Regions from separate parts of the Oceanobacillus sp. FSL K6-0118 genome, predicted to be linked through region 1. Evidence: riboswitches for the same ligand, from Rfam matches in the RefSeq annotation. Region 1 holds a riboswitch; the other holds the start of a gene.
The links. Region 1 has a riboswitch for preQ1 ahead of queD (6-carboxytetrahydropterin synthase QueD). Riboswitches for the same ligand answer to the same signal wherever they lie in the genome.
Positions count from the first base shown of each region.

Region 1 (15,212 bases):
TTATTTATTTTTTCATCGTTTTAGAACCCTGAGTGGCAATATATCTTTCATCTTCTATTTATAATCACAACTCACTATTCTTACTAATCAATCCTATAAATATATGCACCAATTACTCGAGTACATTAGGTCGCTAGGACTCTTTATACGTAACTAAAAAAGGGGTAAACAAAGAGCCGATTATAAAAATAAAAAAAGCTATACCAAGTGTCACAATAATATTGCTAAAAGGGGACAGGAAGTGACCAAAGATTAGCATTGGAAGAATAGTGAAAGAGACAAAAATGAACCTACTAGGAATCGTTATCTTATGTATCGTATTGCATTCGTTACATTTAATAGGTTTATAATTCCAAAACAAAGATTTATAGATTCTACTCCAGCTAAATTCTGCATTACAGTTCTCACAACTTTGCAAAACATAACACCTCAATTTCACTTTCTAATTTTCCCCATTGACCATATTCTGCCTTTATTAATTTGCAATTGTTAGGGAGGCAGTAACTTGCTCTCCTTTTTAATTCTCTAATATATGCTGCCGTTTTCAAAGTAACGTCCCCTTTAGTTTTAGCACGCTTTTTTTCACAACATAACCTACAACTTATAACAACGCTTCTATTGGAAATGCAATTACTATTCCTAATGGTATGGATAACCACATGATATTAATGGATGTATGAAATTTTCTAGGAAAGAGAAAGAGAAACAGCACACCAACTAACCATATTGCTAAAACAAAGAAGAAGAATGGAGCTACAAATGTGTCATCCGTATAATTCTCCGCAATTGTTCCAGAAGCGAAAAATGTAGATACAAAAAGTGCAATAATTCCACTAAAAACAGTATGGAAAACAATAGTCGTCTTGTTAATTTTCAAAAATAAATCAATCCTTTTCTTTTATTTGCTTTAGTAATTCAATTATTTCTTGTTGTTGTTTATATCGTTTTCTAAGCTGCCCTTCTATTGATAAAAGAGTCATAACTATTACGATAAAACCTAAAAGTACCAAACTACAACGCCCTCCACTCTCACTCTTTCTTTTCAACCCTACCTTCACTGTCCATCACATTAAGTACAATTGAACCTAAAAAAACGTTTCATGACTAGAACAATACTGCACTTAACACAACAAGTAAACTCGACAACCCCCTGTCCATCCATTGCGCCTAATAGTTGAGCAAAAAACTATTTCGACTCCATTGAAAAAGTTTCTTCTTTTCCTTTCCCCCATTCTATCGTCACTTGGATAGGTGTGTCTGTATCCGTAATCGCACAACCTGAGCATTTAGATGGAAACTTAACAGTTGCACCTTTGTATTCACTTTCATTTAAGACCGTTTCACCATCATTTATAACAATTTTTAAATTCTCAATTACCATATCTTTTTTTGCCTTTTTATATCCAAAAACATATTCCCCAATTTCTGTTGAGGTTCATACAACTAATCCCCCTTTAAATTCTTGAGTTATCCTTATTCAACAACTGCCCAACAGATTGATAACTCATTTTTAGTGAGACATTATCCCACATTATATTTATTTAGATCATCCACAATGATTGAAAGCATTATTTTATTCCGCTATTTGGTAATCCTTTATCCTATTACTTTGCCATTATATGTTACTACGGATTGGGAAAAGTAAAGTTTCACTATATCTGGGCTGGTCAAGAATTGAAAAAAATATTGAACCAATAAAAAGGGCTGAACCCTTATATATAGGATTCAGCCTAAAATCTTGATTGGTTTTCTAAATCTGGTCTTATTAAGCAATTACAATATTTTGATATACCCTTCTGTTCCATTCACAAGAATTCGTTGCCCATCTTTTATCTGTTTTGTAGCATTTTCCACGCCAACAACTGCAGGTAAGCCATATTCGCGTGCAATAACTGCTCCGTGGGTCATCAGTCCGCCAACCTCAGTGACGAGACCTTTTATCGATACAAACAATGGTGTCCAGCTAGGGTCAGTAAAGGCAGTAACTAATATATCTCCCTCTTCTAAATCAGCTTCTTCCATGTTTAAGATGACTCGAGCACGTTCCTCTATAACTCCTGAAGAGACAGGTAGACCCACTTTTGCTTCGTCTGGGAGATTTTCTCGTTTATACTTACCTGTAATGATTTCACCATCAGAGGTGATCACACGCGGAGGAGTTAGTTTTTCATATAATTTGTAATCGTCTTTTCGCTTGTTGATGATCTGGTAATCCAGTTTATTCGTGCGTACGACTTCATGAAGTTCTTCAAAAGTGAGATAGTATATATCTTCTTTTTCATGAATAATGTCCGCTTGTACGAGTTGTTCGGCTTCTTTCAGTAATGCCTGCTTATAAACAAAGTAACGACTAATCATACCGTATTTCGGATATTCACGATATCCGATGAAATTCCGGATGAGGTCAATCATCCGCTTTGTTTCTGTCGCTTTTTGTTCACCATCCGGTAATTGTTTCAATTGGTCTAATAACTCTTGTTCCTTTTTCAAAGCCTCTTGTCGCCCTTGCTCAAATTTCCGTTTGCTGGCATTAGGCTCAAAGTTTTTGATATTACTAAGAATCATGGAGATAAGTGTAATTGGTTTTTCGCTCCAACGGGTTTTCGTCATATCGATTTCGCCGACACATCGCATTCCGTATTTGTTCAGGTAAGCTGTTATCGCATCTTGGGCTTCCTGTCCACCTTCAAACTTTACCAGCTCATCCAAAAAGTTATCATTTTTTACACCCTGTAAATAAGCTATTAATTCTGGATAAGGACGAATTACATCTGCGACATCCAATAGTGCTAGACCCATTTCCGAAGTAATATTATTTGGTACAGATTGAGAAAGTGTGTCCGCTGCATTTTTTCCCCTAACCATTCGTTCATTTTTTCATTTATCCATGTTGAAGCATTCATAGCTGCCATAAATACCGCTGAACTTTGTGGGTCAAACAACAACTTCTTTAATTCCTGAATATCCTCAAGAATAAAATCAAATAAATTTGTTCCTGACTTCGTTCGGATGTTCTGTTTTAACTGTTTTATCGATTCTTGACTATGCTTAATCAAATCAGACACGATAGATGGATTGTTTTCGATTTGTGCCTGCATATCTATATTGCCTCTTGTGGGACTCGGTGCTTTATGATCATTTGGTAACCATTTTATAAAGTTTTCCCGTTCAATGATGTTCATGAGTGCGTCTTTCATAAGCGGATCATGCTGTCCCATGCCATTTAATAACATGTTTCTACTGACAGGGGAAGCAAGCTGATCTGTAACATCAACAAACAACCTTCCACCAGCTTTACGCATTGGCGCAGGAGTTGTTAATAGCCAAAAAGATAATCCCAACGGCTTCATGGGGTCAGTCATCATTTGTTGATGACCGACAGATACGTAAACACGTTTTTCATCATCATTCGTTTCAGGGATAGGGAAAAGCCTTGTGATTGGGCGACTCTGAACAATAAAAAATGTGCCATCGACCAAAGATCATTCGATATCTTGTGGAAAACCAAAATAAGCCTCGATCTGTCTTCCGATGCGTGCCAATTGTAAAATCTGTCCGTTAGTAAGTGATATTGTATCTATAAAGTAGACAATTTTAGAAAGTGTCCTATTCATTTGATAATCTTATATATAGAATTAGATAGAAAATAGGGGATGAATATGACAAGACAACTAAAAAGATACAGTTATGAATTAAAGAAAAAAGTGGTTGAAAAGTATTTTGAGGGGTATGCAATCCGAGATTTGATAAAGGAATATAACATTAGTGCACCTCGAGTAGCGAATCGGTGGGTTAATAAGGTACGTGAAGGAGGTTATGAAGCGTTAAAAGATACAAGAGGTATGAAAAGCATAGGTAAACAGAAACGAAAAGAAGAGGAAACCAAAGATGAGCTTATCGAACGACAAGCATTACAAATCGAATATTTAAAAAAGCTTTTGGAGCTGGAAAGGATGTGAGAAAGCAGAAAGAGGTACAATTTGCCTTTATAGAAGCAAATGAGAAAGATTATCCTGTTACGATGTTAGTGCAACTGACTGATGTATCACGATCTGGTTATTACAAATGGAAAAAACGTGGAGGGGGTAGTGTGCAGGCACAAAAGGACGAAGAATTATACAACTATATCATCCAATTACATCATAAACACCGTGGTACATTGGGAAGAAAAAGAATGAAAATGGCATTAAAGGAGGAATATGACATTGAGGTTGGAGAGATGCGTGTCTCTAAAATCATGCGGAAATATGGTATTCGTTGTAAGATCCGCCAAAGGCGCTTTGTTAAGCGTAACGAGATAAATAAAAAAGTACCGAATATATTAAATCGAAACTTTCAAGCAAAGAAACCCGGAATGAAGTTTGCGATTGATATTACCTATTTACCAGTGATAGAGGGGCCAAACAAGAATCTTTATTTGTGTGCGATTAAAGATTTATTTCATGACGAGATTGTGGCGTATTCTATTAGTCAACGTCAGGATATAGAGCTTGTATACGAAGCGTTAGATCGTTTAAAAGAAAAAAAGTTTGTGAAAGGTGCCATTTTACATAGTGATCAAGGCACACAGTTCACAAACGCTGGTTATCAAATGCGTGTCAAAGAGATGGGCCTCACCCCATCCATGTCCCGCAGAGGCAACTGCTGGGACAACGCATGCATTGAAAACTTCTTTAGTCATTACAAGTGTGAAATAGAATGTTTTTTTGAAAACACAGAGACTGTATTCGAAGTTCAAAATGCGGCAAACCAATATATCCATTACTTTAATCATAATCGAATCAACACAAAATTACAAACGAGTCCTGTAAAATATATCAAGCGTTACGCAAGCTAAAAATGCACCGCAGGGAACCACAGCGGAGCTGCTTGCCCTTGCCTGGCATGCCTCTTCTTAGTGATTCGGTGTGTTGGGGATAGGGGCCCCCGACCAGCGAGAACTTAGAAGAGATGGTTCGTGGTACGCTCTGTGTGCGAATAGGGAGCTTTAATAGCTTTATTTTTCCCGATTCGCCACTTTATTCACCACCACGAACCCAAATGCCTGGCAAGGGTGGCGTATATGATCATAGCTCAAACTATCGGAAACAAAGGTATTGTGAAAAGTTTTTTGAGACACTTTGGTACTGTCTACTTGACAGAAGCAGGTGTAAAGTGTTTGAGACCTTTGCTTATCCGGATCGATCTGCTCGGTCTTCGTTCCTCCTTCTTTTCGTCCATAGGTAGCTAATTCTTTAGTTGCTATCCTCTTATCAATAATTCTATTTGCTTTAACTTTATAACAATCAGCAGTGACCAAACCTGAGACTAGTGCTTCTCCAAGTCCAAAACTGGCATCGATTGATAGTATCTTTCGGTTATGGGTAATCGGATCAGCAGTGAATAAAATTCCTGAAGCCTGTGGAAACACCATCCGTTGAACAATAACAGATAAATATACTTGTCTGTGGTCAAATCCGTTTTGCATACGATAAATCACTGCACGATCAGTAAATAGAGAAGCCCAGCATTTACTGATATGTTGTAAAATTTCATTTTTACCGATGATATTTAAATAGGTGTCTTGTTGGCCAGCAAAAGAGGCATATGGTAGATCTTCAGCAGTTGCACTAGAACGCACTGCATAAGCCTGTTCCTCACCAAACCTGGAGAGATAATGGTCAACTGCTTTCACAACATCGGAAGGAATTTCTACTTCCATAATAGTTTGTCGAATCCTCTGACAGATGACACTAATTTTGTCACGTTCCTCTGCTTTTACTAGATTTAGTTGATCCAACAATGCGTGGAAGTCTACGTTATGTTTGAGGACTTTTTGATAAACCTCTGACGTAACACAAAATCCTTCCGGTACCTGAATTCCCTGGATTTTGGATAACTTCCTTAAATTTAACGCCTTTCCTCCAACAAGCAAAAGCTGTGAATTTTCTATTTCCTTTAAACCGAGAACCAAAGAACTCATCCAATCTCCCCTATCCATTAATGTATTGTTGATTCTAACAGTAGGGAATGAAAATAAATAGTCTATATTTGCTATTTTTTATATGCTATAATTTAATTAGGGAAAGATTAACTTAACACAACATAAGCTGATTCACCGGTTCATTTTAATCTTTAATTACCACCGAATTCCATTCACAAACGATAGATAATTGTCCATCACTTAACTGTCCCATAATTGTTCCATTCATTTTTTCCATAAAGCTCTTCACAATCGACAAGCCTAGTCCAGTACTTTTGCCAGAACGTGATTGATCTGCCCTATAAAACCGGTCGAACATGAAGTCCACATCCTGTTCAGTCAAGGAATGTGCATCATTTTTTACAACTAGTGCAACCATAAAATCTCGTTCCTCAAGACTTATAATAATATTTCCATCTGAGTGAGAAATGGCGTTGGAAATTAGATTTTCAATGACTCTCGTAACTGCTGACTCATCAGCCATTATAAATACATCGCTTTCAGGTATGTGAATGGTGGGTTCCATATTCCTCTCATAAAAACGGTCATAAAAACTCATCAAGACATCTATTGTTATGCTCCTCAGATTGATTCGTTCAGACTTTAGTTGATGATCTGTAGACTCGATAATACTCAACTCAAAAAAGTCCTTTAACAACATCTCCAGCCTTTTTGCTCGTTTGTTTGCAATAGATAATAATTCTTTTCTCTCAGCAGCTGTAACATCATCTTCCTCAGCCATCTGAATATATCCTAAAATAGAAGTTAATGGAGTTCTCAAGTCATGGGATATATTAGCAATTGCTTGTTTCTGTTCCCTTTCAAATCTGACTCTCTTTCTATTCTCAGACATGTATAAATCAATAAGTTTATTAATTTCCAACCCTAGACTTTCCACATCTTTATCCAAAAGAGCCATATGTATTTTTTTGTTAGTTTTTCGATCATTATAGATTTTTAACTGCTTACTTATGTTTTTCACTTCTTTTTTTAAAGCAAATAAGCGAGTGAGTAAAAAAACTGTTATTAAGAATATGAATATGACTACATAAAACATGGTTCCCACCCGCTTACCTATATATTATTTAATTTCTTTTCTATTAAAATAGAATACTCCACATAAAGTAACAATTATTATCGTTACTACCCCAATAAGCATGGACTTTATGATTTCACCTTTTGTCATGGTGTATTTAAATACTTCGCTAAATTGCTGAAAGATAGAATTCTCATATACCATCTCAATCAACGGCGGCTTAGAAAGTTTTTCAACTGCATACATCACGATTGTGAATAAAATAGAGATAATAATTGTTTTTCCACTATCATCCGTAATAATGGATAATAACATAATAATAGCAGTATAACCTAGAAATTGAAGTGTAAATAACCCATAAGCTCTCCCTAAATACATCAAATTAGAACTATCTATTATATCTCCGTGTCCAGTTAAGATGACCAAAATGATAGCTGTTACTAATGGAATCAGTATTGTAACAACGATGGCGCCCAGTGAAAAGATAAAAGACTTTGCCATAAAAATAGTTGATCTTTTATTACCGCTTATTACCTGATTTTTAATTACACCGCTTTGTGAGAATTCGATTGAGATAAAAAATCCAGCGAGTGTGCTGACAATTAAGTTGAAAAATAGAGGGACTGTAAAGATTGATAAAGCATTTAATTCGCTTAATCCAGCAGTATCAAATGAAGTTTCATTAATTTGCCACCAGTCAATTATAATGAGGTAATGTAACAAAGTACTTAATACTATTATGGTTAGTAATAAAACCCAAAATGTCTTATTCCGTTGTAATTTGAACATTTCGGCTCTAATAAGATTAGTCATTCCTTATGGCCCCCTACTAATTTTGAAAAATAACTTTCAAGACTATCACCATTTTGCGAGAGATGTTCGATAACAAGACCATGATTTGTTAGTGCACGTGAAACGTTACGTACATCATCGAGATACTTGTAAAGTTTTAATGTACCATCTTGCATCACTTCAAAATCAGTCGTTGATAGATTCTGTTCCAGTACGGTTGCACCCATTATCGGATCATCAACCTTTATTCTTAAATGTTGTCTGCATTTTTCATCCAGTTCTTTAGCAGTAAGCTCTTCAAGTAGTTTACCTTTATGAATGATTCCGAAACTGGTTGCGAGAAGATGGAGTTCACTTAATATATGGCTTGATATTAAAACGGTTAATCCCTTTTCACGGTTTAACTTTTTTATTAATTCCCTCAACTCAACAATTCCCATTGGGTCCAATCCATTTGTTGGCTCATCAAGAATTAAGAATTCAGGATCGCTTAATAAGGCAATCGCAAGACCAAGCCTTTGCTTCATTCCAAGTGAAAAATTTTTTGCCTTTTTCTTTCCAGTATTAGAAAGTCCGACAAGCTCCAATGTTTCTTGGATACAAACACTTCCAGGAATGCCTTTTTGTAATCGATGGACTTCTAAATTTTCATAGGCACTCATATTCGGAAAAAGAGCAGGATTCTCGATAATGGCGCCCATTCTTTTTTGTGCATTAATTAGCTCATTTCGATTATCATTTCCAAATAACTCTATTGAACCGCTTGTTGGGAAGGCAAGCCCCGTTATTAAACGTAGCATCGTTGATTTACCTGCACCATTTTTACCAATGAATCCGTAAATTTCACCTTTTTTAATGGAGATATTAACCTTTTCAAGGGCAAAATCATTTGTATACTTTTTTGTTAGCTTATTCGTTCTTAGAATATATTCATCCATTAATTTATCCCTCCATAATTGTTCACCAGTCCAGTATGGTCTCTAAAACTTAAGAAAGGATTAAGACAAATCTTAAGAAAAACTTAAGTTTTCATACGATATCCCATCCCCCATATCGTTTCTATATATTCTTTATTCGGATTTGCCTTTAAGAGCTTATTTCGCAAATTACTCATGTGAACGTTAACCGTGTTGTCATCCCCATGAAAAGGCTCGTCCCATACACTTTCGAATAAATTAGATTTAGAAAAGACTTTTTTAGGTGTAGTCATTAGAAGCTTTAATATCTTGTATTCTCGAACGGTTAACGTGATTTCTCCCCCTTCTACATAAACGGCCTTTGTTTCCAAATCAAGATGAATACCATTGTGAGTTAATACTTGTTTAGGAGTTTCATTCGTACGTCTATATCTACGAAGGAGCGAATCAATGCGAGCAGATACCTCATCAACATCAAAAGGTTTAGAAATAAAGTCATCCGCACCTGATCTTAAACTATTAATTTTTGTTTCCTTTTCACTTTTTGCTGAAATAATAATAACTGGAATCGAACCTTTTTCTGTTATTTTTTCAAGAATTTGTTCACCGGCCATACCTGGAAGCATTAAATCAAGTAAAATTAAGTCCCAATTCTGTTTATCTAAATAAATCAGAGCCTCTGTACCAGAATAAGCAGGTTGTGGATGATACTGGCTCTTTTTTACAATTCGGCATAATAATTGGTTAATATCATTGTCATCTTCAACAACTAAAATATTGATCGTCTGATTCACTTTAACTTCTTCCTTTTCGTTTAATTTATTAGAAGATGGATCACAATTCGGCTGGTATATACTGAACAGGAATAGGCAATTTATTCCCTTCCTCTTTACTAGCATAAGCCCTTAAATTTCCTTTATACACCAGTTGCAATTCAGTTACTTCTTGAAATTCATCTGGCGCTATTAGTGATAGTGGCTTTTCAAAATCAATGATGTTACATTCTTTTAGCACTGAAGCAACAAACTGAGAACAGAATAATGCTTTTTCTCTTTCTATTGGGTTTTTACATATAAACCCGAATAAACCTAAAAAGTTATAGCGATAGTATTCCTTATGTCCTTCGATCTCCTGTATATAACGCTTCATGTTTTGCATTTGAATTTCTGTAACTGTAAGGGAATAAACCGCACAATCTGCTTCTTTAAATATACCTTGTCTCACATCTTCTTTTACAACCCCCCCATTGAATGGGTTGCAAACCTTTTTTCTTCCAAAACTATATACTTCTGATAATTCAGAGTCAAAAGATATTGATGCATGGTTATAAGGTTTCTTTGTATATAGCTTTATCAACTTTGTAAAAAATGTACCAGTATCCGTTAAAAGAATATACACCTTTCTCTCTGTCATAATCATTCCCCTTGTCTGTTACCATAGAAATAATTGATATGTTCAATTTACATACCAAAACATAAGAAGACCTTAATAGATTCCTTAAGAAAACCTTAAGTTTTTTAGAATAGTCATGTAGGGGATATTAGAGAACGTAGGGAATACCTTGATGTATATACAGTGGGATTATAAAGGAATAGAATAAAGGATGATTTGATAAAATGTTAAAAACCTTATTGGGGAAGGATTGGAAGGAATGGAAGGAATGCATAACGCTACAAGGATAAACATCTAATATTTTAACATATGCCCTTACATTTATTGAGGTAACAAAGAAAAGTATTTCGCCTCATAGAATGAGTATTGTCTACACACTTGGACACGAAAGAGCGAAACAATACGAATATACACTCAATTAAGTGAAAAATTAGACTATGATTCTACAACAAATCTTTTTGATGGGAAAGAGAGTAACGATAATGTCTCGTTACTTTCTTTTAATAACCCCCCCTTTAACACGGTAAGCGACTTCCTTACGCACAGCATCCTCCTTGTCCGGCAACCGCATCTGTTAACTTACAATTTTCTACTAAGCACAACAATAAATAGCTTTATCAAAAGCATCTTCCGGTATATATATGATTCCATCTCTTATCTCATATGGTATATCATTATTTTCTAACAGTTCAGCAACATTGCCATTTGTCTTTTCTCCCCACTCTATGTATTCTTCAGTATATTCTTTTTGGCACGCAGCTAAAGTCGCGAAAAGAATAATATAGCAAAGTATTAATACTAGAACCTTCTTCAAATTATCTCCCCCCTGAATATTTTTATATACAAATTAAATTCGAAACAACTAAACGTTCCTTTTTTTAAAGAAATTAGAAATAAGGAGTAGAATAATCCCTATTATGGTTGATGGTAATGCAAAAGGATAGAAGGTTTCTGGAATATCTTCTGCCAACACACCACTCTCACTAAAAAAGAATAATCCTGATATAAAATTAGAAAACCTAACCAATAAATTACCTTTCCAAATGTGGTATATTTCTTCGTCATGTTTAATCCCATCCCATTTCATTTCAATTAAATAAAATCAACATTTTATAATTGAACTAGTCATTTTTCAGAAACCGGCATATATTTTGTAAAATAAGCACCTAAAATTAGCAAAATCATAGAAATAGACCAATTCAATATTCCCATAAAGTTAAACCAATAGGCTAAAAGGTTTGTAATACCAATAATATAAAAACAAATTGGAGTTAAAGCACTTTTTATCCCTGTTATACCAGCCCTTTTTCTTTTTCGGACCACAAGAATTATGGAAAAAATCAGTACTAGTATTAGTATTATAGATAAAATAATCGGTATCATTTTATTTCCCCTTTTCCTATTTTCTATAGACATCAAATAGATCGGCAATAAGTTGAAAGTCACTTAGCCCAATCAGGCACTGTCTCCCCTTCCTTCCACCACCTCACCCGAAATTGTCCTTGTTCCCCATTAATAGCTTGAACAACAATATATTTTGTTGCTGTTTTTTTAAAATCCACGCTTGATACATCGTCATTTTCTTCATTCATTCCTGCATAATCGCCATTTTCATCATAAAGAGACATGCCATAGCTATTTCCATTTTTAAAATGATGTTCTACGTCAAAGTAAATTCGTTCACCTTGTTCTCCATGAATAGGTATCAAGTGCTCCCCATTAAAATATTCGTATTCCACCTCTACAAATGTATCTCCTGTCACTTCATTCCACCCGACTTTACTTGTATGATCCATAGGAATCATCACCAAACAAACAAGCGGTATAACAATTACAATCCAGCTATACCACTTTAAAGGCTTTAACTTTTCTTTACCAAATAAAAAGAGAAGAGAGAAAAAGCCACCAATTGTTCCAGCGATTAACGCGTATTCTATTGGCATCAAAACCAAGAAAAGGGGATATCCAATCAAAAAATAAAGCAAAATTTGTTTACCTGTAAAATTGGGTATGAATTTCCCAATAACATCTATGAAAATGGAACTAATTATTCCGTAGCCAAAAAATAAAGCCCAAATCGCCGGTATTGTAATCAGTTCATGGAATTCAAAAAAATTAAATCCACTACTGCTAATTATGACGATAAAAAAGATTGATATTGAAAAGCTCGCCCCTATAATCCTTTCTAATAAGCGATTCTTAATAAAATGTTTTCCCAAATATGTTCAACTCCAATAAAAGAATCTCACCGAACACATTCCTTTAGACAAAATGCTTGAACCCACTACTTTGGAAGAGTAAGGTTAAAGTTTTTATATCAAACACCACGTTTATTTCCCCATAAATAGGTGTGAAGTTGCGGCAATACCCGAACATCGTTCAATTCTGAACTATTCATTACAAGATCAACCAATCGTTCGTATTTTTCAAGCAGATAGGCTAACAACTTCTCCTGTTCTCCCGTTTCTAAATCATCATTACCCACTTGCAAAAACAATTTTACATCAGGATACCTTTTGTGTATGTTGATGGCATATTGCAAATCTTTTTTCCCAAAGACGACTACCTTTAAACTGAAATCCCCCTGTTGTTTTTCCTTTAATGAACGGATGATAAAATCCAATGTTTCAAAATTTGTAGTCATTCCAGAGCTTGGCGGCTTAGGCGAAATCGTTAGATCATCTATCTTTGTAAACCATTCCTGCCATCTGCTACCTTGTGTTTCCAATGCAACCTTCACCTGATTTTCATGAAGTAAATCTACCAATGCATTCAATTGAGCCAATAATCCTGGATTTCCTCCAGAGATGGTAACATGTTGAAATCGTCCGCCTCCCTTTTCATATAATGCTTCCACTATTTCCTGCGGTTCCATCATTTGAATCGATTCCTTTTCTGAACCGTCCCAGGTGAATTTCGAATCACACCAGGAACAGGAATAATCACAGCCGGCCGTTCTGACAAACATTGTTTTTTGGCCAATGACCATTCCCTCCCCTTGAATAGTTGGGCCAAATATTTCAAGTACAGGTATTTTTCTCATAATGTTTTCTCCTTTGGTCGGTAAATACAATAGCTCGTAGGCGTTTCCCTTAAATATACCTGAACACAAGTTGGCTTATTCTGTAGGGTGTTTAGGTATTCCTGAATGATTTCATAGATAGTCCGGGCAACCACTTCTGTTGTCGGAAAGTATTCAGCGTCTTGGTCGGAGAATTTGGTGTCTTCATTCATCACATGATGATCAAATCTCTTGTGAATTAAGTCTTTTATTTTTTTAAAATTAACTAAAAAACCTGTGTGATCAAGTTCGTTTCCAGCAATGGTGATATTGGTAAAATAGGTGTGCCCATGCATATTTTGACATTTCCCAGCATCCTCATGTGGTACATAATGAGCTGCAGCAAATTGAAAATCTTTATTTAGTTCATATGCATAGGGATGTTCTGTAACCGGATAAATCTGTTGCATCATGAATCATCACTCCTTCGTTTATTTTGTATCTTTGGGAGCTTGTATCCATCCAATAAAGAAAAGCGTAAGCGCCCGTTTAGCGACGTACGGACTGGACTGAGCCGTAGGAGATAAAGGAAACACGACGAACGGAGTGAGTCGATGTTGACTTATCGTACGGAGGTGAGGGAAGTCTCGCTAGTCGCTGGGCGCTGGAGCTAGACAAAAAAGACAACACTAAAGAAGGTGCTGTCCTAGCTCCTTAGTTTTTTATAGAGGGATGGAATTTCGAACCTCTCCTGCCAATACGCAGATTCTATTATTCACTTACAATATTACTTTACCATATCTTTTGTTTTAGATTAAAGAATATATGTCAACATAAAAAATGAATATAAACGTTTCCAAAAGAAGAGAACATAATACGGGTAAAAAGCTGAAGACTACTTGTTCTTCCTTTATTAAACTTGCTTTCATAGAAAAAATGCTTCAGTTATTGAAGAAAACTGCCCTATATAATAACATCGTATTTGTTTATTTACTACTGCTAATTCTCAAATTAACAATTAGCCACACACCTTGAATAATCGTTGGTATTATAAACGCAATCAATAAGACTATAAATGCCAATAATTTAAGCTCAGGTGTTTGAGTAACCCCAGCACCATCGACCTCTCTTAACCAAATAATAGCTAATCCAATTACAAAAATGATAATCCAAAATATGTTACCAATCCACCAGAAATACCATCGTTTTTTCACCTTATTTCTCTCTCCATTCTCCAACCGAAATAAATTTCATTTAACTATACTGCCAATTACTAAAAAATCATCGCCACTTTTTTGAAATAACGTACCCGGAAACAGAACTAAAACAGCAAGCTTTGAAAAAGTGTAATGGTTATAACTAATGCAGATAAAGATCCAGCAGACAGTAATGTTATCATTTTTCGCCAGTTTATCTTTTTTGAAGGTTTTACAGCCTCTCGAGAAACCGTAATCCATATAGCCATAGATGCTATAACTAAGATGAAAATAACTTCTTTAGACACATTTGACACCTCCATCATTTACAATAATCACATAACCTTATGTACGGATTAGAAAAATAAAAGTTTCATTAAGGAATGACCTTTTTAATTGAACAATTTGACACTTATTTTTTAGGCATAGTGTATATCACAGATACACCACTGTTTTCTTCAATCTTCGTAAAAATTTCATGAAAAGTTTCTATTGCTCTTTCAATTAATTCGTACCTTTCCAAAATTTCACTACAGTAACCACCCATCAGAATCACTATTACTTGCACCACAATCTAACTCTTTCTCCACCCTCTTCTTTCCACTCTAGATACCAGACTTTAAAGCAGGTGTTTCAAACTTTTTTAACATAGGGAAAAGAATTTCATCAGTTCAATAACTAATGAATAGAGTCATATGCCAAAAATATGCTGTTGAAAAAGCTACTCATTTATTGAATTTACCCAATATAGTATATGGATTCTACTCACTTGAATATATCATTTTTCTTCTTCAAACTAGCGTTCAACGATGCTTCCACCTTTTTGTAATATAGATAATACCCCATCCAAAAAACAGCATAAACAAATATAAAAACCAGAAAACTTATTAAAATTGCTGCTAAGCTAAATGGAATC
Region 1 is NZ_JBBOVR010000001.1:881,772-896,983, reverse strand. It holds gene MHI02_RS18530 (TIGR04104 family putative zinc finger protein) at 134-439, opposite strand; gene MHI02_RS04705 (hypothetical protein) at 602-877, opposite strand; gene MHI02_RS04700 (hypothetical protein) at 1,187-1,381, opposite strand; partial or broken gene ppsA (phosphoenolpyruvate synthase) at 1,774-3,569, opposite strand; gene MHI02_RS04690 (helix-turn-helix domain-containing protein) at 3,660-3,959, shown strand; gene MHI02_RS04685 (IS3 family transposase) at 3,956-4,837, shown strand; partial or broken gene MHI02_RS04680 (PEP/pyruvate-binding domain-containing protein) at 5,153-5,962, opposite strand; gene MHI02_RS04675 (sensor histidine kinase) at 6,108-7,019, opposite strand; gene MHI02_RS04670 (ABC transporter permease) at 7,044-7,811, opposite strand; gene MHI02_RS04665 (ATP-binding cassette domain-containing protein) at 7,808-8,728, opposite strand; gene MHI02_RS04660 (response regulator transcription factor) at 8,812-9,501, opposite strand; gene MHI02_RS04655 (hypothetical protein) at 9,542-10,120, opposite strand; gene MHI02_RS04650 (hypothetical protein) at 10,692-10,913, opposite strand; gene MHI02_RS04645 (hypothetical protein) at 11,225-11,482, opposite strand; gene MHI02_RS04640 (hypothetical protein) at 11,542-12,318, opposite strand; gene queE (7-carboxy-7-deazaguanine synthase QueE) at 12,417-13,145, opposite strand; gene queD (6-carboxytetrahydropterin synthase QueD) at 13,139-13,573, opposite strand; PreQ1 riboswitch class I at 13,809-13,855, opposite strand; gene MHI02_RS04625 (DUF3923 family protein) at 14,087-14,314, opposite strand; gene MHI02_RS04620 (hypothetical protein) at 14,422-14,604, opposite strand; gene MHI02_RS04615 (DUF3021 domain-containing protein) at 15,062-15,212, opposite strand, start outside.

Region 2 (15,212 bases), 1.3 Mb from region 1:
TCCCCCAGCCTAGGGTAATAAACGCTGCAAAAATCATTGCAATGGAAGAAAATACCTCTTCCTGTTTCCCGTATTCCATTGCTTTATTGGTACCGACACCATGTGCTCCCATTCCTAATGCTAACCCCTTCGCAATCGGTGTTTTGATGGAAAGCCATTTAAGAACAGCTGGACCTACAACTCCACCCATAACACCTGTTATAATAACAAAAACCGTCGTTAACGTCGGTAAGCCACCAATTTCCTTTGATACTTCTATAGCTATAGGAGTGGTAATTGATCTTGGAAGAATCGAAATAAGAAAATCAGAATTCAAATGAATTAATTTTGATAATAAATAAGTTGAAAAAATTGCTACAAGCGTTCCAGTCGTAATGCTAATTAGGATGGTAACCATATATTTTTTTATAGTCGAGAAATGTTTATATATAGGCACAGCAAAAGCAATGGTAGCCGGACCAAGCATATGCGATAACCATTTCGCATCCTCTAAATACTGATTAGCAGATACATGCATGATGGTAATCAACATGATTAATAATATTGGAGCTAGTAATAATGGCTGAAAAATAGGAAATGGTATTTTGCCATAAACCTTTTTAGAAAATAAATAAAGAAAATACGTTAAAATAGTAAATACAATCATCATCAATGCCGTTCACTTCGTTTCCTTGCTAAAATTCTTTCTGCTGTTATGGCAGTCATCCCCATAACAATCATTGTACTAATGGCAATTAAGACGACAATTTCTAAACCTTGTATACTTATAATTTGTTCATAATTGACAATTCCTACTGCAGAAGGGATAAAGAATAGTAACAACTCCGCCATTAGCCACTTGGCACCTTGTTCCACCCACTCTAGTTTAATCACCTTACAGTAGAGAGCTAGAAACAATAAGAACAATCCGAACATAGAAGCAGGGATTGGCAGAGGAAGAATATGTTTCAGTGCCATTCCTAAAAAAAGAAAAACATGTAAAAAACACACTTGTAAAATAATGACTCCTATTTTCAACATGAATGACAGCCTTTCTTTATAAATTCATATTAACTAAGAATCATATTACTCCGATATGTCCCATTTGTGAAATACATATCCAGAATACCTTTCATAACTTTTAGTTATAATGGTTCCTTCAAAATAAAATCAATAAACGCTCTTCCAGCATTGGAAATATAGCGACCTTTCTTCGTAATAACAGCTAATCTCCACATAATAGTTGGTCTAAGACTTATGATTTCAATATCCTTGGCATATAGGCGGTTACAGATCGACTGTGGCAAAATAGTCACCCCTAGATTCGCCTCAACCATCTCAGACATTAAATCCCACTGCGTACTTTTAAAGAGAATTTTAGGTTCATAACCTGCCATTATTAAAAAGTGATTGCGAATAATTTCGTTTAAGGCAAATTCCTCATGATAAAAAATAAATTCTTCATTTCTTAAATCTCTTATATGTACTTCTTCTTTTAATGCAAGCGGATGATCCTTATGGACGACTAGCTTCATTTCCTCTTTCACTATTGGGTAAACATTGAACGCTTGTTCATCTAAGGGCTGTACCGCTACTCCAAGCTCTATTTCCCCTTCTTCAACACTTTTAACTACTCTAGCACCGCCATATTCGGTAATATCTAATTTGATATTAGGATAAGTATGGTGAAATTTGGCCAGCACCTTTGGAAAAAATAAACTTCCGATAAAAGGGGGAAGTCCAATGTTAATCTGTCCTATAGAAAGATTTGTCAAATCACTTATCGACTGGTACATTTCGTCCAATACACTTGTCATTTTCACAGCATATTTTAATAAAACTTCACCAGCATCCGTTAATTCAATGGCTTTATTCGTACGGATAATTAACGGTGTACCTAGCTCATCTTCTAAAGCAATGATAGACTTGCTTAAAGCTGGCTGAGAAATATGCATTTCCTCCGAAGCTTTCGTTATATTCTTATGTTTGGCCACCTCTATGAAATAAACTAATTGCCTTAATTCCAAAATAAATACCTCCCAAAATATTAATACATAGCCACCACACTAACCATGACAGGATTTAGATGGCTTATCATAAGTCTATTTTACAACAAATGATGATGCCCCTCTATAAATGCTACGAATCCATATGTTGATCAAGAGAGAAAAAGTCTTAGTCAATCCTCCGCTACACTAACACTTTAACACCGTGGGAAACTGACCTTTTTCATAGTGGAAACACTTAGTGCAAAATAAAAGCAATTAAGCAATTAGCATACTATAATAGTATATAGGAAATAATAACTTTCTATTAGAAATTAAAACTGAGTAGAAGTATGTTCAGTGAAATAAAGGGTGATAAACGTGAAAGCAATTGTTATTGACCAGTATGGTGGGAAAGAACAATTAAAGGAAAGAGAAATAGAAAAGCCACAACCTGGAGATAATCAGGTTGTTGTTAAATTACATGCTACATCGATTAATCCAATCGACTGGAAACTTCGAGAAGGTTATTTAAAATCTAGTCTTCCTTTTGATTTTCCCATTGTTTTGGGTTGGGATGCCGCAGGAGTGGTAGATGAAGTAGGAAAAAATGTTACGGAATTCAAAATAGGAGATAGAGTATTTGCTCGACCTGAAACAACAAACAGAGGAACCTATGCTGAATACACCGTTGTTGATTCACACTTGCTTGCCAGAATTCCTGAGAATGTAAGTTTTGAAGAAGCGGCTTGCGTACCACTTGCAGGATTAACAGCATGGCAATGTTTATTCGACTTTGGCCAAGTAAAAAGTGGAGATAAAGTGCTTATTCATGCAGGTGCTGGCGGGGTAGGTTCATTCGCTATTCAATTTGCAAAAAATGCTGGTGCCTATGTTGCGACAACAGCAGGTACACATAATGTTGAATTTTTAAAATCCCTGGGTGCTGACGAAGTGATTGATTACAAAAAAGAAGATTTTGAAACGGTATTAGAGGACTTTGACTTTGTTCTAGATTCCCTTGGTGGAGAGATTCAAGAAAAAAGTTTTACCGTCCTAAAAAACGGTGGAAAGTTAGCATCCATTGTTTCTGAACCTAATAAGGAAAAGGCAAATCAGAAAAACATTAAATCTGGTCTAGTTTGGCTCAATCCTAATGGAAAACAATTAGCAGAGATTGCTGAACTCTTAAAGCAAGGAAAAGTTAAAGTGATCATAGGACACAAGTTTCCTTTTTCTGAAAAAGGGTTAACTGAAGCACATGCACTAAGTGAAACTCACCATGCTAAAGGAAAAATTGTTATTCAAATTGAAAATGGAGACGAAAATTAAATTAAAGCACCTACAAGCATTGTTATATCAACGTTTGTAGGTGCTTTTTAATTTTCTTGCTTTCACTTTACTTAGAAGATCGCCTTATTCACTTGTTTTACATAGAAGAATCGTACAATTAAGAAATACAGAATTTGAATAAAAGCAAAACTTCCTAATACGATAGATGCTTCTATCGTTAAATTGTAGTCAAATAAATGAGATAAAGCCGTAAGTGCAACGGCACCGTGAACTAATGCAACAACAATTGGCGAGAAAAATAACAGGGCAATCTGTTTATTCACTACTTTTTTCAACTCTGACTGTGTCAATCCAATTTTTGCAATAGAACGGAACTTCCGCTTTTCTTCATCTATATCTGTAAATAATCGGAAATAAAGAAAGCTTCCTGCAGAGACGAAGAACACAATACCAATAAACAAACCAATGAATAATATCGGTCCATACGCTTTATTAATTTCATAAATCGTGTAATCAGTGGAAAATGCTTTATGAGACAGTTGTTCATCAAATCTTCTTCCCATTTCAACTACTTGATCTGTAGTCATATCCTTCGTTTTCCATACAATACTTAGATTACTATTTACCGGTGTGCCAAGTTGATCATAGACTTTGTCATTTACAACATAATACCCATTTAATTCTGACAATACTTCAGATTTTACGACGGTGCTCGGTTGTATTTCTTTTCCATTATTTAATTCAACCTTAGACTCCTTCAACGCTTCACTTGCTTTAGGACCTTGAGTAAGTAGTGCACCACTCTGTTCCACCACAATTGCTTCCTTTTCGTTTGGATCAAGCGGCTTATCCCCTATTAATGCCGCAAAACGGTTATAATCAGAAGCTTTCGCAATCAATACACCATCATCTCGTGCTGGAGTCTTAAAATAGTTCAACTCTACTTTTTCCATCTTCGCAACAATATTTTCTTCCTTTAGGATCGTATTGACGGTACTAATATCTTTCTCGATAACTTCTTTACTATCATCCGCCCATGGCGAATAGGTAATGTTATACGGATTAACGTCTTTTATTCCTTTGGTAAGGTAGGACTGAAACCCATATAATGAGCCAATTGCACTAAAAGCAACTGTTGATATAATGGCTACCATAAAAAACGTTCTTGCGTTATCCTTCATTCGAAAAGATAAATCTGAGAACAGTAGCATATTTGTTTTCCGCCAAAAGAAAGATTTATTGTGTTTCAATCGACGTATCATATACACACTCAATTGTGTAAATAACAAGTATGTGCCAAGTGTAACAACGATAATAACCGGAACCATTGCAAAAACTACCGAAACACCCTTAACAGTCAGAGCTGTGCCATAACCAACAATAAGTAGTAATGCTGCTATAATGGATAGGATAACAGAAGCTTTCGGTTCTTTTTTAGGCTGTTTATCCCCTTTAATTAAATCGATAAGTTTGTTCGTACGAAGTATAAACGAAACAAAAAGGGATATACAAAAAAATAGAAAAATAAAGCTAATAAACGTCACAACCATGGCAAGTGTAGGAAAATAAAAATTTAGTGACTCACTAATGATTAATACATTTTCGGCAATTAATAAAACAGCTTTTGCAAATACTAAGCCCATCAGGATTCCGCCGATAGTAGCCATTAATCCAATTAAGATATTTTCTAGAAATACCATCAGACGAATTTGCCTATCCGAAGCCCCAAGCATCATTAATAAGCCAAATTCCTTCTTTCTTGATTGTAAGAAAGAACTCATCGAATATAGGACGAAAAAGAAGGAAAATACATAGATAATTCCTCCAGCAACAGCCATACCAAATAAAGCATTCTTATTGATGGTACCACTTGAAAACGCCGGATGGAATGCAAAAATGGCAAAAGTGAAAAATACCATCACCGTAAACATACTACTAAGAAAATACGCAATGTACAATCGTTTATTACGTAACACATTATTAAACGCGAACTGACGAAAAGTCATTGCCATCGCCTCCCATCAACGAGAGCATGTCAATTATTTTCTGGAAGAATGCTTGTCTACTCTCTCCTCGATGAATTTCGGAATGGAGCTTACCATCACGAATAAAAATAACGCGGTCGGAATAACTTGCCGCTTGTGGGTCATGTGTTACCATTAACAAGCTCGTTTTTTCCTTTTCATTGATGGATACAAGCATTTTCATGACATCCTTTGATGCTTTCGAATCTAGGTTCCCAGTTGGCTCATCGGCTAACAGTAGTCTAGGCCGATGAATCATCGCCCTTGCAATTGCTACTCGTTGTGCTTGACCTCCGGATATTTCGTAAGTACGTTTGTTCATGATTGCTGTAATCCCAAGACTCTCTGCAATTTCACGTGCTTTTTCCTTCATTTCTTTAACACGAGTCCCCTCTAGTGTAAGAGGTAGTACAATATTTTCTTCGACAGTCAATGTATGGAGTAAATTAAAATCCTGAAAGACAAATCCTAGTTCATTTCTACGGAATTTGGCTAAATCATTTTTCTTTAGCTTATGTGGATTAGTTCCTTCGATTTTAACTTCCCCCGTTGATGGTGCATCGTTTGTGGAAATAATATTTAGTAATGTCGTTTTCCCACTACCGGACGGACCCATAATGGCGACAAATTCACCTTTTTCAATTTCTAAATTGATATCTGTAAGGGCACGATAAGCTACCTTGCCTTCATAAACCTTACTTACATTTGTTAGTTCAAGCATAATCATTCTCCTCTTCTGAAAGCTTCTATATGAAGTATAGCCTAGAAGGTTCACGATAAACTATCGATTATGCTTTCATGAATCTTACATCTATGTAAGGTTTTGTGTATTCGAAAAAACAATCCGAACAGTCGTTCCTTCACCAACTTTGGATTCCAATTCAATAGCGTGCTCTAACCTCCTTGCAACTTCCTTTACCAAATAAAGCCCCATCCCTGTTGATTCCCGATTTTTTCTACCATTTTCCCCAGTATAAAATTTATGGAACACACGCTTCTGATCCACAACCGGGATACCTATGCCAAAATCTTTTACTTCCAGTACTGCTTCCCCCGAACGTTCATAAAGAGATAGGACGATTCGATTTGTTTTTCCAGTAGAATATTTAACAGCATTATGTACTAGTTGCGTCAATAGAAAGAAAAGCCACTTCTCATCAGTTGCCACTGTTATTCCAAGCTTATCTTCCTTCAATTGTGGGTACACTTCATTACGAATGTAAAAGCGTTTGTTTTCTTGATTCACTTCATGTATTAATTTGGATAGGAGGACTGGCTTAATATGAAAGTCTTCCGCAATCGTACGAAGTCTTGCCATATAAAGCACAGTATTCAATCCATTTCGCATTCGCTCCGTTTCCTCCCGAATGCTAGACGATTCTGGCTCATCTAGTGTTTGTGCGGTTAGTTCAATCACAGAAAGGGGTGTCTTCATTTGATGTACCCAACGATCCATAAATAACAAATGCTCATCCTGTCTGTCTTCTGCTTTTTGAAGTGCTTCTTGATATAAACGATACTGAGCGCGAAGTAACTGATCAAGCGCTTCTGATATTGGGGCTTGTTCGGTGGTCTCGAGAGATTCATCCAGTGAATCTATTGAATTCTGTAACCTTTGATAGAATTTTTTTCTACTAATGTATCGATAGATAAAAACTGCTGTTAAGAATACTAAGGATAAAAAAACAGCATAAATACTTACACTTAGCCCTCTGTAACCATCTAACCAAAATAGTATAGGTATTATGAAAACTTGGATAACCAGTATCACAATGAGTAAAAAATGCTCACGAAGAAATAATCTCATGCCTTCTCCTCTTCCCATGTAATACGTAGACGGTATCCTGCTCCTCTAACGGTTTCTACAGCATCGTTCATTCCTAATTCTTGAAACTTTTTCCGAACTCGGGCAATATTAACATTCAGCGTATTTTCATCGACATATGTTTGATCATCCCAAAGTTTCGCCAATAAATCTTGACGACCAGCAACTCGGGGATATCGTTCCAACAGACTTTCAATAATATCGGTTTCGTTCTTTGTTAATGTTGTGACTTCATTTTTAAATTGTAGTTTAAGTCGTTCAGGATATAAGGTTAAGTCTCCTTGAATAAGTACTCTCTCTTTATAGTTTGCCGCATATTCTCCATATGCACGTCGCATTTGACTTCGTATTTTTGCCATGACAATATCAGGATGAAAAGGCTTCGTAATAAAATCGTCCCCACCATTTTCTATTGCCATTACTTGGTCCATCTCCCCTGTACGTGCGGAAATGAAAATTACGGGGCAAATAGACTCTTTACGAATTTGCCTGCACCAATAATATCCGTCAAAACTAGGTAAATTAATATCTAGTAAAAGAAGATTAGGCTGAGCATCACGGAAAGTAGCCATTATATTTTCAAAATCTTTAGCGATGATCACTTCATATCCGTACTTTTCTATGTGCTTGCAAAGGTATTCTGCAATTTTTAAATCATCTTCAACAATCATGATTTTTTCCATGTTTGAATTTCTCCTAGTTCCATTAAATAAGTTAAGTTTAATTTAACATAACCGTTTCACCTAATGCCATTTTTTATTGCAGGGAACCAAGCAACTTTTGATAGCAGGCAGTTGATCTCCCGCCTACCTTTTTTGTTTCCTCAAAAGTTTGGAGTGGGAGTCTTACTGCCGTTTAGGTGGGATAAAATAGTCCACACCTATAATAGATGTGGACTAAAATGTATGTGTATTTGTAACAAGTGATTTTTTATTATGAATGAAACTTCAGCTACCGTATAGTAAGTATCCTATTAGACAAACTCAATTTATCTTGTTGCCCCCTATTCTATATCTATAATTTTATTAGGATTTAAAATGTTATTTGGATCTAGTACCTTTTTAATTTGTTTCATTACTCCGAGTGCTGTTCCATGCTCCAGCTGCTGGTATTGTTTTTTTCCAACGCCTACACCATGCTCTCCAGTACATGTTCCACCACGCTGTAGTGCATAAAGCACAATCTTTTCATTAAATTCTTTCGCTTTTTGTACTTCTTCCGTATTTGCCATATCAATCATAATCAATGAATGAAAGTTGCCATCCCCGACGTGACCTACGAGTCCACCCGGAATTCCTAATTTATCTAACTCCTTCCTGGCAAAAGTTACCGCATTTGCTAACTCGGATATGGGAACGGCAACATCCGTAAGCATCATCTTCTTGCCAACATAATCATGGACATAGGCATAGGCTAGATTATGGCGGGCATGCCATAAATGATTACGTGCTGCAGTATCGGTTTCAAAAATAAATTCCTGACACTTATTATCCTTCATGATTTCCTTAGTGAAATCAACATCCGCTTGTAAACCGGCTTCATTACCATGGAATTCCAAGAAAAGGGTTGGTTCTACTGGATAATCTGTTTCACTAAATTTATTAATTTGAATCATTGAAGCCTCATCCACAAATTCCACTCGTGCAATCGGTACCCCTGCATGGATAATCGAAGTAACAGCATCAATTGCATGAGTGAAACTTGGGAATGTTGCACGAGCAGCAACCATATGTTCTGGAATGCCATATACTTGTAATGTTATCTCCGTGAAACAGCCAAGCGTTCCCTCTGAACCAACAAATAATCCATTTAAATGATAACCCGATGCAGATTTAGCTGCTAAACTCCCTGTATGTATCACACTTCCATCGGCAAGAACCACTTCGATATCACGCACCTGATCGCGCATCACCCCATACTTTACTGTCGTAGTTCCACTAGCATTCGTAGCCGCCATTCCTCCGATAGTTGCATTTGCACCTGGATCGACCGAGAAGAATAACCCATACTTTTTGAGTTCTTTATTCAATTGTTCTCTAGTCACACCAGGCTGAACCGTGACAAGTAAGTCACTTTCCTTTATTTCAATAATTTTATTCATCAAAGAAAAATCAATGGAGATGCCATGTTGATATGGAATAACATGTCCTTCTAAACTGGTCCCAACTCCAAATGGTGTTATTGGAATCTTAAACTCTTGTGCAACCTCCATAATATGGCTTACATCCTTTGTCGATTTTGGATATACCACCACATCTGGAAGACTTGTTTGATGATATGTTTCATCCCTGCTATGTAATTCTCTTACCGTTTGATTCGTCGTAATTTGCTCGTCAGATAGTTTTCTTTTTAAAGCATTTAGTACGGTTTCCATTTTGCTGCCCCTCTCACCTTGTAAGTTTTACACCATTTTTCAATTTATTTAATTTATAATAATATTTATATAAATTGATATTATTCATATTATAATGTTTTTTCGACTAATTCAATAACCCCTGATGCGAATTTAAAGTGAGCTCCCCTTGGTTTCATCATGACCGAAAAAGCAACCGAACAAATAAACCATATTGACATAATCTCCCTTCTAAGGTTATGATAAGTAAGAATTGAACAACTGATCGGAAGAGGTTCATAGCTGAAACCCTCTATAAAAAACTATGGATACAATGACAATTCGCCATGTCCATAATTGGATGTGGCTTTTTTGTTAGAATCATAGTTTGCTATGACCTCTCCGTAGTGTTCGGAAACATTACAGGGAGGTTTTTTTATGTCTGGAAGAAGCGAGAAACAAGGTTTGAAGGATTTAACTCTACTTGGTAATAAGGAAACGAATTACGCAACGGACTATACACCTGAAGTATTAGAATCCGTAAATAACATCCATTCTAATCGGGATTATTTTGTAAAATTCAATTGTCCAGAGTTTACTAGTTTATGTCCGATTACAGGGCAACCTGATTTTGCGACGATGTATATTTCGTACATACCTGATCAAAAGATTGTAGAAAGTAAATCATTGAAATTATATTTATTTAGTTTCAGAAATCATGGAGATTTTCATGAGGATTGTGTGAATATCATTATGAATGATCTAATTGAATTACTTGATCCACGTTATATTGAGGTTTGGGGTAAATTCACTCCTCGTGGCGGTATTTCTATTGACCCTTGGTGTAATTATGGAAAACCAGGGACAAAGTATGAGGAAATGGCTATGCATCGCTTGATGAATCATGATCTTAATCCGGAAAATATAGATAATCGTTAAATAGGTAGAGGTTCTAGCTACCCTCTATAAAAAACTAAGAAAACAACCCATCTTAGTGTTGTTTTTTCTTTTTGAAAAGGAGTTTTTACATGGAAAAGAATAAAGCCATTGTTGTTTTTAGCGGAGGGCAGGACAGTACGACCTGTTTATTCTGGGCAAAAGAACAATTTAAAGAGGTCGAAACAGTTACCTTTGATTATGGCCAACGACATCAATTAGAAATCGAATGCGCCAAAGAAATTGCAGAAGATCTCGGTGTCAAACACCATATTTTAGATATGTCGCTTCTACATCAATTAGCACCCAATGCTTTAACACGGGACGATATGGAGATAGCTGATGGTGATGGAACTAGGCTTCCAAACACTTTTGTACCAGGGAGAAATTTACTTTTTCTATCCTTCGCTGGTGTGTTAGCAAAGCAAGTTGGTGCAAGGCATCTTGTGACAGGAGTTAGTGAAACAGATTTTAGTGGCTATCCAGATTGCCGAGATAGTTTTATCAAATCATTAAATGTGACATTGAATCTAGCAATGGATGAGGGTTTTGTTATCCATACTCCCCTAATGTGGTTGGATAAAAGGGATGTTTGGAGGCTTTCTGATGAGTTAGGTGTAATGGATTTCATCCGGAAAAAAACCTTAACATGTTATAACGGAATAAAGGCTGATGGTTGTGGCGAGTGTCCAGCGTGTAAGCTCCGTAATCATGGTTTAGAGCAATACTTACTGGCCAAGGGAGAGAAATAATATGTTGCGCGTTTTTTTATATTTAATTTCCATTGTCACGGCAAACGTGACAACCGCGGCAATCATGCCCCTCGAGATTGGTATTTTCATCATTCCAATGGGAACATTTTTAATAGGTGCGACCTTTATATTTCGTGACTTGGTGCAAAACAAGTACGGAAGAAAAAAGACCTATTTATTTATCTTGACAGCATTAATCTTATCCGGTGCGGTGTCCTCTTTACTTGGCGATACCCTAATGATTGTCGCAGCCTCCGCACTTTCCTTTATTATTTCTGAAACAGCAGATACAGAGATTTATACTAGATTAAAACTACCAATCGCATGGCGTGTATTTTATAGCGGAATTGTTGGTGGATTACTAGATTCCGTTGTTTTCGTTATCGTTGGATTAAGTCCAATCGGTGCAGGATTTATCCCATGGGAAGCTGTGCCAGCAGCGATTTTAGGGCAGGTTATTGCAAAAACAGTTATCCAGTTAATTGGAGCTCTTGTTCTAAATCAAGTGTATGTGGTGAGAGCAAGACGTATTACGGTGGGATAAATTCAGGTGAAGTTTAAGTAGTATTTTTACAAATAATAAATGAGCTAGATATGCTCCCCTAAAGGTAGACAGATTAAAAAATCCGTTTATATCTTTGGAAGATGATGAGGAAGCATAGGAGTTTTAGCGCGTTGCTTTTATTAGGTCAGATAGCATACCAAATTCAAGGAGATTGGTATGCTTTTTTTATGGGGAGAATCTGTTTTTTTCTCAGCATTCGAAAAACAATTACTATCTCAATGAGTGCCCGAAATTCGGTTCAAACGTAGCAAACGGTCACTTATACGACAAAGAACCTAAAATAGAATGAATAAGTGGTTTTTATTTCTTTTTCTAAGGCTATTTTTTAGGGGTTTTTTCAGTGGTCTTATATCTTTGAAGAGTTCTTTATGGCCAATATATATTTACTTATGATAGCTACGTTACCATAAAAATCATAAATATGATAAAATAGCATAATAAATAATAAAATTAAATTGAATATGAATAATACAAGTACTTAGCTGTATAAAATAATAATTATATATGATGCTAAGATTTTTTATTTTTGCATATAGTAGTGACCCTTTAGAGGTGGTGAAGATGATGGGTAAGCATATAGCTGTAATGATTCTTTTACTTTTTCTCCCCTTTTCTCAGTTATTTTTGATACATGATCACAATCATGCTAATACAGATCAAAACAGTATTATGGAAAACAGCATTTCAGTTGAACATTTATCCATTGATAATGGTGGTACAGATAAAATTGTACACTTCATTACTCTAATATCTATTACTTTAATACACATGGTTCTTAATCAGTCCCTGAACTTTTTAATTATCCCTATAAGGAGAAAAATATTATTTACACCCATATTTTATCAATTAAACTATGTGATCATTCCTTTGAATAAGAAACCTTTATATTTCTAATTCAAAGGAGGATAAAATAATGTGGATGAGATTTATTATGATGGGGTTATTCTCTGTAACAGCTTTAACACTTTTCACGTTTCAGGGAATTGAAATTTCTCAAGCAATCATGAGCATTTTCAAACATGAGTAAAATGGTGTGGATGTTAATGGATTCCAAACACCCTTTTTAATCCTTATAAAAAGCAAATAAGCCATTCAAAAATCGGAGTAGCCTTGATGATAATATGCATCAAGGCTACTTCTATTTTCGAGAAAGTTTATAACATCAAAAAATATACAAGTCATAACCGTCCCCTTTCCTACATAAATATTAATAATTTTCTAAAAACAGAATGATTGGGGCGAGTATAGTGGCAAGTAAAGAAAATAGAGGCTTTTTTGAAGGGGCATTTGGCAGATACATGGTGCCCGGAATCGTCCTACAGTCCACGTTAATAGGAGGTGGATATGCAACTGGACGAGAGGTGGTTCAATATGGGGCTAGATTTGGTGCGTATGGCTGGATTGCGGGAGTAATTATTATAATCGGATTTGCGTTAATGGCATTTTTAATGTTTGAAATCGCACGTAGATTTCGAGCGTATGACTATCGAAGTATGGTAAAACGGCTTTTAGGTCCTTTTTGGTTTTTATTTGATATTATTTATTTGTTACTGGCTGTTTTAATGATTTCTATCGTTATCGCTGCAACCGGATCTATCCTTCACAGCACTCTTGGACTAAATTATTGGATAGGAGTCGCGATTATTGCCATTATCGCTGGACTTTTAAACTTCTACGGTGCAAATATAATTGAACGCTTTAAAACGATTGGTACTATTGCATTATTTAGTGCTTACATTCTTTTTGCCATCCTTGTCATTTCATCGACATCGGGGGAAATCAAAGAAGTCTTTGCATCAGGTGATACAAGCTTTGTTACTAACTTTTCAATGGGATCTGTATTTTGGGCAGGTATTATCTATGTTGGTTACAACCTTGCTGTTTATCCAGCAGCATTATTTACACTCCGTAGGCAAAAAACAATGAAAGATACGTTAATTAGTGCCATCATTGCTGGGACAATGATGACCGTTCCGTGGTTTTTGACTTACGTTGCTCTGATGGGCTATTATCCGAATGAACAAGTATTTAATGCGGAGGTCCCATGGCTGCATATGCTTAATGGATATGGCGTATGGATTGCCATCATATTTGGTGTTGTCGTTGGCTGGACCTTGATTGAAACCGCAACAGGGCTGATTCACGCCTTTATCAACCGGATCAACTCTAATCTTAAAGAAGTTGGAAAGCAGCCAATGACTAGGCGAATGAACGGTATCATTGCAATTATTATCCTTGTCCTTTCCGCCATGCTGTCCAGTGTCGGAATCAATGACCTTGTTGGAACTGGTTATACAATCCTAGGATATGCCATGTTAGTTGTATTTGGACTACCATTGTTAGTAATCGGATTCTACCGTATTATAAAAGGACATAAAGCTCAAACGTCTGAAAATACAATAGATTAAACGAAATAGATCCACTCCTCCATTAGGCTACTATTAATCATCCATTGGTGAGGTAGCCTTTTATTACTTAAATTATATCCCGAAATGCTTTTTCAATAGTTCTTTAAACTTAGCATGATCGATTTCCTCTTTTGTATCTATTCCATCTATCCATTGTGTGAAGGAAGTATCGGTTAAAGTTAAATTCCCCGTAGAAGTCAGTCGAGTGATTAAAGGCTTTTTGTTAAATGGAGATTCTTGGTGCTTGGCGATGATTGTTTGAATTTCATTAAATTCTGATACATCGTTGATAAGCTTCTTAGAATCGAAAGCATATCCAATTTTCCAATTCGTGTCCTTATGTTTTAATTTCATTTCAAGTGCATAATTCCCAAACTCACTATCCCCTTTATTCACTCGAAATTCTCCATTATTGGATGTGACAGGTTCCCCAGTGATAGGAACGGGTTTTAATGGTAAATTTCCTCCAAATCCAGTATCTATTAAGTATGTTTGGTTCTTGTGGGTTACAAGAATTGCAACATGAGTCCTTCCAATGGTTGAATACGTTTCATTGATATTATCGTAAATCACTCCACGTACTAGGGATGCGTCAAATCCATTTTCGATTAAGAAAAAGTAGAAAATCGAATTTAATTCATAACAAAGACCTCCCTCTTTATTGACTAGTATTTTATTAATTAAGTTTTCTTTATTGATATCACTTATTTTATTCTCCATAATACATAAATTCTCAAAAGGGATATTTATTGCCGTTTGTTCAAGAATATAATCCAACTTTTCAAAAGTAATATTCTTGTTTTGGGAAATACCGATTCTTTTACGAAATAAGCTATTCAATTCACACATAAAAATCACTCCAATAAGAACAAAGGCTTAGGCGCCCGTTTTGTGTCTCGGAAGTCGCTGGGCACTGGAGCCGGATAAGAAAATTATTAAAACAACTTTTCTTTACATATAAAGCGTAATTTATATTTTATATTATTGTGTTTCAGAGATGGATTGCCGAAACATATACGATAACATCATTGTAGTGCAGTTTAATTTCCAGTTTTTATTATTTCATAGAAACTATCAATTTTCTTTCTTGATTTCAAAAAATTGGCTTATCGA
Region 2 is NZ_JBBOVR010000001.1:2,143,064-2,158,275, reverse strand. It holds gene MHI02_RS11045 (LrgB family protein) at 1-649, opposite strand, end outside; gene MHI02_RS11040 (CidA/LrgA family protein) at 649-1,020, opposite strand; gene MHI02_RS11035 (LysR family transcriptional regulator) at 1,125-2,006, opposite strand; gene MHI02_RS11030 (NADP-dependent oxidoreductase) at 2,346-3,296, shown strand; gene MHI02_RS11025 (ABC transporter permease) at 3,368-5,263, opposite strand; gene MHI02_RS11020 (ABC transporter ATP-binding protein) at 5,238-6,002, opposite strand; gene MHI02_RS11015 (sensor histidine kinase) at 6,093-7,088, opposite strand; gene MHI02_RS11010 (response regulator transcription factor) at 7,085-7,789, opposite strand; gene MHI02_RS11005 (FAD-binding oxidoreductase) at 8,110-9,480, opposite strand; PreQ1 riboswitch class I at 9,725-9,771, shown strand; gene queF (preQ(1) synthase) at 9,877-10,377, shown strand; PreQ1 riboswitch class I at 10,379-10,421, shown strand; gene queC (7-cyano-7-deazaguanine synthase QueC) at 10,467-11,126, shown strand; gene MHI02_RS10990 (VUT family protein) at 11,131-11,670, shown strand; gene MHI02_RS10985 (hypothetical protein) at 12,256-12,585, shown strand; gene MHI02_RS10980 (YkvI family membrane protein) at 12,939-14,099, shown strand; gene MHI02_RS10975 (arylamine N-acetyltransferase family protein) at 14,172-14,948, opposite strand.
Region 2: another riboswitch for preQ1. It lies ahead of queC (7-cyano-7-deazaguanine synthase QueC); the one in region 1 lies ahead of queD (6-carboxytetrahydropterin synthase QueD).